Catalinimonas alkaloidigena: one gene and its partner. The protein of the gene in region 2 binds, or shares a complex with, the protein of the main gene of each other region. Links are inferred from orthologs where the notes say so. Each region holds a gene or a part of one and is shown on either strand. Other genes may lie near its edges.

Region 1 (6,130 bases), 3.1 Mb from region 2 along the record:
ACAACATTATCAAGCCTAGATTCAAGTAATTGCAAAAGGATTTCACCAGTAATACCCTGGCTACTGTTTGCTTTTTCAAAAAGATTTGCAAACTGTCTTTCTAATACACCATAGGTATACTTAGCTTTTTGTTTAGCCATAAGCTGAATTGCATATTCTGACTGCTTACGACGTCTTCCTCGGCCATGCTGCCCGGGAGGGTATCCCTTCTTCTGCAGCGCTTTGCTTGGGCCGAATATAGGATCATTAAATTTTCTTGCTACTTTAGACTTAGGGCCTCTATATCTTGCCATAATCGTGTATCGTATTTTATACTCTTCTTCTTTTAGGTGGGCGGCAACCGTTATGCGGTAGGGGAGTTACATCTTTAATCATAGTAACTTCCAAGCCTGTATTCTGTAGGGTTCTGATTGCTGATTCACGTCCGGCGCCAGGTCCTTTGATGAATACTTCAACCTTACGCATTCCCAGATCGTAAGCAGTTTGAGCGCAGTTAGCTGCAGCAGTTTGAGCTGCGTAAGGCGTATTTTTCTTAGAACCTTTGAAACCCATCTTACCTGCCGATGCCCATGACACTACTTGTCCTGACATGTTGGTAATAGAGATAATGATATTATTAAATGAAGCTTTAATATGAGCTTGCCCTACGGCCTCAACCGCAACCACTCTCTTTTTTGCTTTATCTTTTCTTTTCTGAGCCATAACTATTTAACTCTACTTAGTAGCTTTCTTTTTATTTGCAACTGTCTTACGCTTACCTTTGCGTGTACGTGCGTTATTCTTTGTCTTTTGTCCTCTAACAGGAAGACCTTTACGATGTCTTAAGCCACGGTAACAACCAATATCCATCAGTCGCTTTATACTCATTTGTACCTCAGATTTAAGTACACCTTCCACTTTGAATTCGTTAGCGATAATGCTACGAATGGCATTGGACTCTTCGTCATCCCACTCTCCAACTTTCTTACTCCAGTCAATACCTGCTTGAGTAAGAATGTTTTGAGCAGAGCTCTTACCAATGCCAAAGATATAGGTAAGACCTATTTCTCCTCTTTTATTATCGGGGATATCTACGCCTGCAATTCTAGCCATAATTAACCTTGTCTTTGCTTAAATCTAGGGTTCTTCTTATTAATAACGTATAACTTGCCCTTCCTTCTGACAATTTTGCAGTCGGAACTGCGCTTTTTAATAGATGCTTTTACTTTCATAGTTACTTATATCTGTATACTATTCGTCCTTTAGTTAAATCATAAGGTGACATTTCAAGCTTTACTCTGTCACCAGGTAATATTTTGATATAGTTCATTCTCATCTTACCAGATATATGGGCAATTACCTGGTGGCCATTTTCAAGCTCAACTCTAAACATTGCATTAGACAATGCTTCCGTTATAGTACCATCTTGTTCTATTGATGCTTGTTTAGCCATATATATTTAAATTCAGGTTCCTTTTAGGTATAAAAAAATTTAATATCAAGCAACAGCAGCGTTTTCAGACCTACCTTTAATCCTACCAGACTTCATCATACCTTCGTAATGACGCATTAACAGATAGCTCTCAATTTGCTGAAGTGTATCCAGTATTACTCCTACCATAATGAGTAATGAGGTTCCACCGTAGAAATATGAAAACTCTGTGGTTATTCCTGCAACACTCGCAATAGCTGGCATAATAGCTATTATTGCTAAAAACAAAGATCCTGGTAATGTAATCCTTGATAGTACTGAGTCAATGAATTCTGCCGTAGGCTGACCAGGTTTCACCCCGGGGACAAAGCCCCCATTACGTTTCATATCATCCGCAATCTGCTTTGAATTAATCGTAATTGCGGTATAGAAAAATGTAAAAAGAATTATTAACACCCCAAATACTAAATTGTACTGCCATGATGTAAAATCAGCAAAGGTACTACCAATGGACTGCGCCAGATCATTACTGTCTGCCCAGATGCTAGCAATCAGTCCAGGAAGAAACATCAATGATTGCGCAAATATGATAGGCATTACCCCTGAAGCATTTACTTTTAGTGGGATATATTGACGTTGCCCACCATAAACTTTATTCCCTACCACTTGCTTGGCATACTGTACAGGTATACGCCTTACCGCCTGGGTTAGCATAACTGCCGCCATTACAACAAAGAACAATGCAACGATCTCAATAACAAATAGGAGTGCTCCATTCATGCCTTTAGATAGGAATTCTGCTACTATCGCTCCTGGAAAACGAGAAATAATACCAATCATAATCAGCATTGAGATACCGTTTCCAATCCCTTTATCAGTGATTTTTTCTCCTAACCACATACAAAAGATAGTACCTGAGGTTAGAATAATAAGTGCGGAAACAGTAAAGAAAAATCTATCTATTAATATCGCCTCAGCAGGTACCGCATAAGACAGGTAACCAATGCCCTGACCAAAAGTAATGAAGATGGTCAACACTCTGGTAATTTGCGTAATTTTCTTTCTGCCGGAATCACCCTCTTTCTGTAATCTCTGAAAATAAGGTACTGCTACTGTAAGTAGCTGAATTACGATAGAAGCAGAAATGTAGGGCATGATTCCCAGCCCAAAAATAGAAGCATTACTAAATGCTCCTCCTAAAAAAGTATCTAATAAGCCAAATATACCACCAGCATCTCCCTCTAATCGTGAAGGGTCTACCCCAGGTAATACAACGAAAGACCCTAATCTGAAAATGATTAAAAAGCCTAAAGTATTAAGTATTCTGGTCCTGAGCTCTTCAATTGAAAATATATTCCTTATGGTGGTAATAAATTTCTTCATGGCTCTATAGTTTTTTAACTGATCCTCCAACTGCCTCTATCGCTTTTTCAGCCGAAGCAGAAAAAGCATGTGCTTCAACCTCTATCTTAGCTGAAAGCTCACCGTTTCCTAAAACTTTTACTTTATCGTTTTTTCCCACAAGTCCATGCTTATGCAGGCTCTCTAAAGTAAAAGAAGTCTCACCAGACTTTTCGGATAAGCGCTGAAGCTGATCTATGTTGATAGCGCTGTAAGAAGTTCTATTTGGGTTTCTAAAACCAAATTTAGGCACTCTTCTTTGAAGTGGCATTTGACCACCTTCAAAACCTGCTTTTGTCTTGTAACCTGATCTCGACTTAGCACCTTTATGTCCTCTGGAAGCAGTACCTCCAAAGCCTGAACCGGCACCTCTTCCCAATCTTTTTTTCGTCTTTACAGACCCTTGAGCTGGTTTAATTGTATGTAAATTCATTTATATTAAGCTTCTGTAACGTTAACCAAATGAGATACCTTAGATACCATTCCGCTGATTTGAGGTGTGTTCTCCAATTCAACAGTTTTATTAATTTTTCCTAAGCCTAAAGCCTGAATAGTGGCCTTTTGTTTTTTAGGTCGCTTTATAGAGCTTTTAACCTGAGTAATTTTGATTTTTGCCATGGTATTAACCGTTAAAAACTTTTTCTAAAGTAACACCTCTTTGTTCAGCAACCGCATAAGGATCACGCATATTAGATAATGCGTCAAAAGTTGCTTTTACCACATTATGCGGATTCGAAGATCCTTTTGACTTAGCCAAAACATCATGCACTCCGGCACTTTCCAATACGGCACGCATAGCACCACCTGCTATAACTCCTGTACCAGGAGATGCTGGTTTAATAAGGACAAAACCTCCGCCAAACTTCCCTAGAGTTTCATGAGGAATAGTTCCTTTAAGTATAGGTACCTTTAGAAGATTTTTCTTCGCATCATCAACTCCTTTGGTAATTGCATCTGTCACTTCATTGGCTTTACCTAATCCATAACCTACAACTCCATCTCCATTTCCAACTACTACTATTGCTGCGAAACTAAACCTTCTACCTCCTTTAACAACTTTTGCAACTCTCTTAATTGCAACTACGCGTTCTTTGAGGTCAATTTCACTAGCTTTTACTGATCTTACGTTTTGTGCCATTTAATTAAAATTTTAATCCTCCTTCTCTAGCACCTTCAGCTAAAGCTTTCACTTTTCCATGATAAATATAGCCTCCTCTATCAAATACAACCTGAGAAATTCCATTAGCAACTGCTTTTTCAGCTATTTTTTTACCAACCTCTTTGGCAATATCTAAATTAGCATTATTGGCTTCCATTTCTAGTGAGGTTGCATAGGCTAAGGTATTACCAAGTTCATCATTGATAATCTGGGCATAAATAGCTTTATTACTCTTATATACTGACAAACGAGGACGTTCAGTAGTTCCGCTCAGCTTTCTGCGGATACTTTTTCTTATCTTAAGTCTTCTTTGAAGCTTTTTATTACTAACAGCCATTGGTATAATTATTTACTTGCCGTCTTACCAGCCTTACGTCTGATTCTTTCTCCTACAAACCTTACACCTTTACCTTTATAGGGTTCTACAGGTCTCAGGGATTTTATCTTTGCAGCTACCTGTCCGATCAACTGCTTATCATAACTCTCTAAAGTGATCGTAGGATTTTTACCTTTAGCAGTTTCAGCAGATGCATTTATGCCCTCAGGTAAACCCATAAAAATATTATGTGAGTAACCTAAGTTTAACTCGAGGACATTTTGTTGTACAGTAGCTCTGTATCCAACTCCCACTAGTTCTAATTGCTTCTGATATCCTTTATCAACACCTTCTATCATATTATAGATAAGTGCTCGGTACAGGCCATGTAAAGCTTTATGTCTTTTTTGCTCAGTAGGCCTGTGTAAACGGATTTGGTTATCCTCAATTTTAACTTCTATATCCTTATCTACCACTTGAGTCAATTCACCTTTGGGCCCTTTAACCGTGATCACATTTTTATTATTTGTGACGGTGACTCCTTGCGGTATCTCTATGGCTAATTTTCCTATACGTGACATATTCTATAATTTAATAGACGTAACATAGAACCTCACCACCCACATTTAGCTCTCTTGCTTCCTTATCTGTAATTACTCCTCTTGAAGTAGATAAGATAGCTAAGCCTAGCCCATTAAGCACGCGTGGCAAATTTTCTGCACTGGTATATTTTCTCAAACCAGGCTTACTGATTCTTTCCAGATGCACAATGGCTGAGTTTTTATTTTTAGGATTGTACTTAAGTGCAATCTTAATTACTCCCTGATGGCCGGTACCATCTTCAAACTTATAGTTTTGAATATATCCCTTATCGTGAAGCACCTTGGTAATTTCCTTTTTAATGTTGGAAGCCGGTATTTCCACGATTCTGTGTCTTGCCTTGATGGCATTCCTGACTCTTGTCAAATAATCTGATATGGGATCGGTTATCATTATAGCTAAATATTACATGCTCTTGAAAAAACGAAGTGCAAAGGTAAAACTTTTTTTAATAAACTAAAACTTTTACCAGCTTGCTTTGGTCACACCTGGTATTTTTCCATTAGATGCCATTTCTCTGAAAGTAACCCTAGAAATACCAAACTTTCTCATATAACCTTTAGGTCTGCCAGTTAGCTTGCAGCGATTATGCAAACGCACGGGAGAAGCATTTTTAGGCAATTTGTCTAATGCTTCATAATCCCCATTGGCTTTAAGTTCAGCCCTTTTCTGGGCATATTTCTCGACTAACCTTTTTCTCTTTCTTTCTCTTGCTATTACTGATTTTCTAGCCATAGTTATTTATCGATTATTTGAGCTATTGGCAAATGGCATTCCCATTGTCTTTAGCAATTCATAACATTCTTCGTCGGTATTAGCATTCGTAACAAATGTAATATCCATTCCAGAAATACGATTTACTTTATCGATGCTAATTTCAGGGAAAATGATTTGCTCTTTTACGCCTAATGTATAGTTTCCTCTTCCGTCAAACCCTTTATCATTTACTCCTCTAAAATCTCTTACTCGAGGAAGAGCAACATTTAATAGACGATCCAAAAATTCATACATTTTATTACCTCTTAAGGTAACTTTGGCACCAATCGGCATTCCCTCACGAAGTTTGAAGTTAGATACTGACTTCTTTGCATAAGTAGGAACTGCTTTCTGTCCGGAAATGGATGATAATTCTTCCACACCAACATCTACAAGCTTCTTATCTGCTACTGCAGCGCCAATTCCTTTATTGATACAAACTTTCTCAATACGAGGGACTTGCATTATGGATTTATAACCAAACTTT
Region 2 (7,096 bases):
GTTCGGGAGAGATTTGTGCCAGCTCCATAAAGGTAGGAGCGAAGTCAATGAAACTGATAAAATCATCAATCTTACGGCCTGCGTTTTTTATGCCTTTCGTCCACATCATGGCAAGCGGCAAATGATTTGACAATTCATAAGCGTTACCTTTTACCCGTGGAAAGGGCATACCATTGTCGGCGGTGACAACAATAATAGTATTATCCAGCTGTCCATTTTCTTCTAGAATTTCCAGCATCCTCATAAGGTGCTGATCAAAATATTCAATTTCGTAAGCATAGTCCAGCATATCGGTGCGTACCGAATCAGTGTCAGGCCAAAATTCCGGAACCTCATCAATCTGATCAATTTGTTTACCTCCTTTGTTGATACCCGCGCCGTATTCATAGGCACGATGAGGCTCAATGGCACCAAACCAAAAGCAGAAGGGTAGCGAATCCGGACGAGCTTGGAGAAAATCCTCAAAGTTTCTGGCATAATCGTTATTGCTCATAAACTCTGCGGGCGGGGTGGTCATATATTCGTTGAAGGCCGGTCCGGTAAGCTCTCTTCTTTTTCCGTTCCTCTCTCCCGGATCACCGGGAGACCAGCCTTTGGCAGTATGCCCGGTAAAGTAACCATGCTCAGCCAGGCTTTCCATGAAAGTGGTGAATTTTGCAGGAAAGAAGGGTACATGATTGGCAGCCTCTTCCAACTGCCAGGAATTGCGGCCAGTGAGTATACATGAACGGGAAGGCGCGCATTTTGCGTTGGGCGTGTAAGCATTATTAAACAAGAGGCCTTCGCTGGCTACGCGATCAAAGGCCGGTGTATTTACCCAATTAGTGCCGTATGCTCCCATATGGGGAAAGGAAGCGTCATCTGCGATGGCAAAGAGAATATTGGGTCTTTGGTCATGTGTTTCCTGCTCCTGAGGCTGGCAAGCATAAAAAGTAAGCAGGGAAAGAAGAAAAATGATTTTTCTCATCTTAGAGGTTCTAATTAGATTCATAAATCTGAATATATAAAAATAGATGAAATAAAATGAAGCCCGGCTTAAGGACTTTCTTATTTTGACCCACTAATCTGCTCAAATTTTTCTAGTATTGTAAAAATTATTAGTGGGCTAGCATTTGCACGATGCAAGCGTAAATACCCTAGGCTATTGCAGTGAATCTTAAGATGTATATACTGATCAAACTTTAGCCCATCTGCAAAAATACGAACCATCTATGAATACAATGCATTTTTATAAATATCAGGGTACTGGTAATGACTTTGTGATGATAGACAATCGGGAAGGAAAATTTCCGCAACATGATGAAAAGCTGATTCAGAGACTCTGCCATCGTAAATTCGGTATAGGTGCTGATGGCCTGATACTCTTACAGGACCATGATGAATATGATTTTGAGATGATTTACTACAATGCTGATGCGACCACCAGTATGTGTGGGAATGGCAGCCGTTGCGCGGTTCATCTGGCACATCATCTGGGTATGATCGGTAAGCATTCACAGTTTTATGCTGAAGACGGCTTCCACGAGGCCCGGATTGAAGGCGAGCAGATTCACATTCGCATGGTGGATGTAGTAGGTATTGAGGAGGTTGAAAGCGGCTACTTTATGAATACAGGCACGCGCCATTATGTCAGGTTTGTAGAAGATCTGACAGATTATGATGTGATGGGTGTAGGAAAAAAAATCCGTTATCATGAAGCATTTGTGCCTCAGGGTACCAATGCCAGTTTTGTAGAAATGAAAGGCGATGAGGTTCATATGCGTATATATGAGAAAGGAGTAGAAAACGAGACTTTGTCCTCAGGAACAGGTGTAACCGCAGTTGCGCTCACGGTAGCGAAAGTCAAAGGACTTGCCAGCCCCATAACAATTAATACCCAGGGAGGAATTCTTCAGGTATCGTTCCGACAGCTGAAAGACAATTTTTATACAGATATATATATGATTGGGCCTGCTGTCATGGTTTTTGAGGGCACTGTTTTTGTGTAATACGGTTTTTTTACATATTAGTGTTTTTGCAAACTCGGACCGAGGGTTAGCAAAGTTTACACACATTAATTATTTGAAATCAACAGAGATATAAATATCCAATCAATATGCTAAATAAATTACTGGCAAAACTATTCGGCAGTAAATCTGACAAAGATATCAAAGAGGTCATGCCAATGGTTGAGGAGATTAAAGCTGAATATGATAAGCTGCAAGGCATAAGTGATGATGAGCTGAGAGGCAAAACTTTTGAAGTAAAAGCGGTGATTGATGGTGAGTTAGAAAGCATTGATCAGCAACTCAAAGAGCTTCATGAACGTGTAGAGCAAAACCCCAAAATGGATATAAATGAAAAAGAAAGGGTTTTTGCACAGATAGATAAATTGGAAGAAGACCGCAATACGGTACTGGAGGAGGTATTGCTAAAAGTATTACCTCAGGCGTTTGCGATCGTAAGAGAAACTGCACGTCGCTTCAAGGACAATGGTAAAATGGAGGTAAACGCCACGCTCTTTGATAAGCAGATGGCCGCCAAACATGAGCACATAAGCATAGAAGGTGAGAAGTCAGTATGGAGCAACGAGTGGCTGGCTGCCGGACAGAAAATCAAATGGGATATGCTGCATTACGAGGTGCAGCTCATCGGAGGTATCGTGTTACATCAGGGTAAAATCGCAGAGATGGCTACCGGTGAAGGTAAAACGCTGGTAGCTACCCTGCCAGCTTTCCTGAATGCCCTGGCCAAGCGTGGCGTGCATGTGATTACAGTCAACGATTATCTGGCCAAAAGAGATGCCGAGTGGATGGCACCTCTTTTCCAGTTTCATCAAATGACAGTGGATTGTATTGACAAATACCAGCCTAACTCTGATGAACGACGCGCTGCCTATAAAGCAGACATCACTTATGGTACTAATAATGAGTTTGGTTTTGATTATCTGCGTGACAACATGGCCCGTGAAATGGGTGACCTGGTACAGCGTAAACATCACTTCGCGATGGTGGATGAGGTTGACTCCGTACTGGTAGACGAAGCCCGTACACCGCTGATTATTTCCGGACCCGTTCCAAAAGGAGATGAGCATGAGTTTTACGAGCTAAAGCCTCGTATTTCTCGTTTGTATGAAGCACAGAAAAAGCTTGTGAACGAACTGCTACAGGATGCCAAGAAGAAAGTAAAGGAAGGAAATACGCAGGAAGGTGGGCTTTCGCTATTCAGAGCGCACCGTGGGTTGCCCAAATACAAACCTCTGATCCGCTTTCTCAGCGCGACGGGCAACAAGCAGATCATGCAAAAAACTGAGAACTTTTATCTGCAGGATAATTCTCGCAATATGCCTGAAGCGGATGCTCCTCTATACTTTACAATAGAAGAGAAAAATAACAATATTGACCTTACAGAGAAAGGGATTGATTTAATAACGCAAACAGGTGAAGACCCACAATTTTTCATCATGCCGGATATTGGTACGGCTATCGCTGATCTGGAGAAAGATGAAGAAATGAGCGATGAAGAAAAGGTGAAGCAAAAAGATGAGCTGATTAAAGATTATGCCGTAAAATCGCAGCGTATCCATACGGTCAACCAGTTATTAAAGGCATACGCGCTTTTTGAAATTGATCAGGAGTACATCATTGCTGATGGCAAAATCAAAATTGTAGATGAACAGACAGGTAGGGTGATGGATGGCCGCCGCTATTCAGACGGTCTGCACCAGGCCATTGAAGCCAAAGAGAATGTGAAAGTAGAAGAGGCTACCCAGACCTATGCTACCATTACTTTGCAGAATTACTTCCGCATGTACCATAAGCTGGCGGGTATGACAGGTACTGCCGAAACAGAAGCAGGGGAGTTCTGGGAAATTTACAAGCTGGATGTGGTAGTGATCCCTACCAACCGCCCAATCGTTCGGGATGACCGCCAGGACCTGGTGTTCAAAACCATGCGCGAGAAATTTAATGCGGTAGTAGATGAAATCAATGAGCTGTCTGAAAAAGGCCGCCCCATATTAGTAGGTACTACCTCGGTGGAGATTTCTGAGATTTTGAGCCGCATGCTCAAGATGAGGAATGTGAAACATAACGTACTAAATGCGAAACAACACCAGCGGGAGGCAGAAATAGTAGCAGAAGCCGGTCAACCCGGTACAGTGACTATTGCTACTAACATGGCAGGCCGTGGTACGGACATCAAGCTTTCACCAGAGTCAAAACAGGCTGGTGGACTGGCGATTATAGGTACTGAGCGGCATGAGTCACGTCGTGTGGACCGCCAGCTCAGAGGGCGTGCCGGTCGTCAGGGTGATCCGGGCTCTTCACAGTTTTTTGTGTCCCTGGAAGATAACCTGATGCGTCTGTTTGGTTCTGACCGTATTGCCAAACTGATGGACCGCATGGGACTGGAAGAAGGTGAGGTGATCCAGCATTCTATGGTGACCAGCTCCATTGAAAGAGCGCAGAAAAAAGTAGAGGAAAACAATTTTGCTATCCGTAAACGCCTGCTGGAATACGATAACGTCATGAACCAGCAACGTGAGGTAATCTATGAAAGACGTAAAAATGCCCTGCAGGGAGAAAGACTTTCCATGGATATCATGACGATGCTGTATGATACTTGCGAAGACATTGTACTTGGTACCAAAGGGGTAAGTAATTACGAAAGCTTTAAGCTGACTGTATTGGGAACGCTAGCTATTGATTACCCAATTGAACATGCCGAATTTGATCAGATTTCTGAAAACCAACTGACAGAAAATCTGTATCAATACGCTTATGAGCAGTACGGCAAAAAGAATGAACACGTAGCTCAGAAGTCCCTGCCAGTACTGAAAAACATCAAAGAGACCCGAGGGGCAACGGTAGAAAATATTCTGGTGCCTTTTACCAATGGGAAAATGCAACTGGGTGTATCAGCCAACCTTCAGAAAGTAATTGACACCGAAGGGGGAGCTATGATACAGGCGATGGAAAAAGCTATTACCTTGGCAATCATTGACCAAAACTGGAAAGAACATCTGCGCGAGATGGATGATCTGAAACAGTCAGTTCAAAATGCGGTATATGAGCAGAAAGATCCGCTCCTAATCTATAAGTTTGAGGCTTTTGAACTGTTTAAGCGGTTTATTGCCAAAGTCAATGAAGAAACGATTTCCTTCCTGATGAAAGCTGATATCCCGGTACAAAGCTCTGAACAGGTAAGAGAAGCCCGGTCTGTAAGACAAAAGCAACAAAAGCTCAAAGAATCCAAAGAGGAAGTTTCTTCCTCACTTGACAGAGGCAGCGCAGCCAATGCTGCAGCAGCCCAGAGAAACCGTCCGCCTGCTGAGCCGGTACAGCCTGCGAAAACCACCAAAGTAGCAGGTAGGAACGATAGGGTGAATGTTCAATATAGTGATGGAAGTATCAAGAAAAATGTTAAGTTTAAAACCGTTGAAGATGACCTTAAAAATAATCGTTGCGTAATCGTGGATGATTAACATCAAGAAACTACCTGATATTCGTGTATACTTACTCCTGTTTTTCTGCCTGAGTTGTACCTATGTACAACAGGCAGAGCAGTCAGTAACTGAAATCAACATCCAGGGAGAGCCCGGCAATTTCCATGGATTTCGTATGTACGCTTTTGAGTTTCAGGGGCGGCAGAGTAGAATTGTGGTCCCTAAACGACCTGCTAAAGATAATCCCTGGATATGGCGCGCACGATTTTTTGGCCATCGGCCTGAGGTAGATATAGAGCTCTTGTCACGTGGGTTTTATGTGGCTTTCATTGATGTGTCCGGTTTGTATGGCAGTCCTCAGGCGGTTGAAATCTGGGATGATTTTTACAAGTACGTAACTCAGGAATATGATTTTTCTTCCAAAGTCGTACTGGAAGGTATGAGTAGGGGGGGCTTAATCGTGTTTAACTGGGCTGCTGAAAATACGGACAAAGTCTCCTGTATTTATGCCGATGCACCTGTCTGCGACATAAAAAGCTGGCCGGGAGGTAAAATGAGCGGTCGGGGCAGTGAAGAAGACTGGCAGCAGTGTCTGGAAGCATATGGCATGAGCGAGGAAGAAGCACTCAACTACCAGCAAAACCCTATAGACAAAATAGAAGCTATCACGGAAGCTGATATTCCTCTGTTTATGGTGTCGGGAGATGAAGATAAGGTGGTCCCTTTTGAAGAAAATGGTGCCCTGATCGTGAAAGCATATAAAGAACGTAAGGGAAAGGTAAAAGTAGTTATGAAGGAAGGAGAAGGGCATGTACATGGACTAAAAGATGCACGCCCTATAGTTAACTTTATACTGAAACATCATCGCTAAACTTGCACCTTGCCTATTTTTGCCTAATCTTTGATTAGCTCATTAAATAAATATAAAGCGATCAATGGCAAGTAGATCTACCCGATACCTTATCCTGGCAATCATCATTGTCGGTGTTTTTATCCTCCTGCTTTTGCTGCTCAAAAATTGGCAGAGGCAACCTTCTCCAGTTGAATCCCCACAGACACAAAGCGAACAGGAAAAACAGAGCGAACCCTCTGTTTCAGAAACTAGAACGCTTGATTATCTACCCAAATCTGAAAACCAACAAATAATTCAGCATCAGTTCTATACCCTGTCTTACGTAGAAAAACATGAGCAGGCTGAATGGGTAGCCTATGAATTAACAGGCATAGAAGTAGAAGGTGTAGAAGAGCGTTCTGATGATTTTCGGGAAGATCCTATGGTACTTACAGGTTCAGCCAGCTTGGATGATTATTATCGCTCCGGCTACGACAGAGGACACTTAGCTCCGGCAGGTGATATGAAATTTTCCGAAGAAGCGATGAGTGAAAGCTTCTTTATGTCTAATATGAGTCCTCAGGCACCTGAGTTTAATCGTGGAATCTGGAGGATTTTGGAAGAGCAGGTACGTGACTGGGCGCTGGAAAATGGGAAGCTATACGTAGTGACAGGACCGGTATTTTACCAGAGGTCCAAAAGGATAGGCAAAAACAGGGTGAGCATCCCCAAAGCTTATTATAAAGTACTCTTGGATTACACTGAACCTGAAATCAAGGCGATAGGGTTTTTATTTCCAAATGATGGATCTGAGAAAGATATTTATTCCTTTGTAGTAC

What was found.
Region 1: the proteins of secA (region 2) and secY are in contact, whole or in part, in a crystal structure (PDB 3DIN), measured with the Thermotoga maritima proteins. The link is inferred for Catalinimonas alkaloidigena from one-to-one orthologs. Residues at the interface, in WP_004082002.1 of Thermotoga maritima: Glu261, Ala262, Arg263, Lys300, Ala301, Arg302, Thr303, Ile304, Ile305, Leu323, Tyr324, Asp325, Pro326, Val329, Ser330, Tyr333, Ile336, Lys340, Phe345, Val349, Glu363, Phe364, Tyr374, Ser375, Gly376, Gly377, Glu393, Ile395, Thr482, Ser483; in WP_004081795.1 of Thermotoga maritima: Glu108, Gly109, Glu110, Glu111, Ala236, Glu237, Arg238, Arg239, Ile240, Thr241, Ile242, Gln243, Tyr244, Ala245, Arg246, Arg247, Val248, Thr249, Gly250, Arg251, Arg252, Val253, Tyr254, Gly256, Ala257, Ser258, Thr259, Tyr260, Leu261, Pro262.

The regions. Positions count from the first base shown.
Region 1 is NZ_JAQFIL010000001.1:955,976-962,105, reverse strand. Bases 637-3,623 are described here. They hold secY (preprotein translocase subunit SecY), read right to left. Parts: upstream 2,795-3,623; coding sequence 1,478-2,794; downstream 637-1,477. Other genes in these bases: rpsE (30S ribosomal protein S5), read right to left, coding at 3,435-3,623; rpmD (50S ribosomal protein L30), read right to left, coding at 3,251-3,430; rplO (50S ribosomal protein L15), read right to left, coding at 2,799-3,245; infA (translation initiation factor IF-1), read right to left, coding at 1,214-1,432; ykgO (type B 50S ribosomal protein L36), read right to left, coding at 1,095-1,211. In the rest of the region: rpsD (30S ribosomal protein S4), read right to left, coding at 1-293; more of rpsK, read right to left, coding at 310-636; more of rpsE, read right to left, coding at 3,624-3,950; rplR (50S ribosomal protein L18), read right to left, coding at 3,955-4,308; rplF (50S ribosomal protein L6), read right to left, coding at 4,317-4,868; rpsH (30S ribosomal protein S8), read right to left, coding at 4,879-5,280; rpsN (30S ribosomal protein S14), read right to left, coding at 5,353-5,622; rplE (50S ribosomal protein L5), read right to left, coding at 5,629-6,130. UniProt on the Escherichia coli protein: The central subunit of the protein translocation channel SecYEG. Consists of two halves formed by TMs 1-5 and 6-10.
Region 2 is NZ_JAQFIL010000001.1:4,085,411-4,092,506, reverse strand. What follows is about bases 1,712-5,664. They hold secA (preprotein translocase subunit SecA), read left to right. Parts: upstream 1,712-2,095; coding sequence 2,096-5,464; downstream 5,465-5,664. Other genes in these bases: OKW21_RS16640 (alpha/beta hydrolase family protein), read left to right, coding at 5,457-5,664; dapF (diaminopimelate epimerase), read left to right, coding at 1,712-1,988. In the rest of the region: OKW21_RS16655 (sulfatase family protein), read right to left, coding at 1-967; more of dapF, read left to right, coding at 1,212-1,711; more of OKW21_RS16640, read left to right, coding at 5,665-6,296; OKW21_RS16635 (DNA/RNA non-specific endonuclease), read left to right, coding at 6,361-7,096. UniProt on the Escherichia coli protein: Required for protein export, interacts with the SecYEG preprotein conducting channel.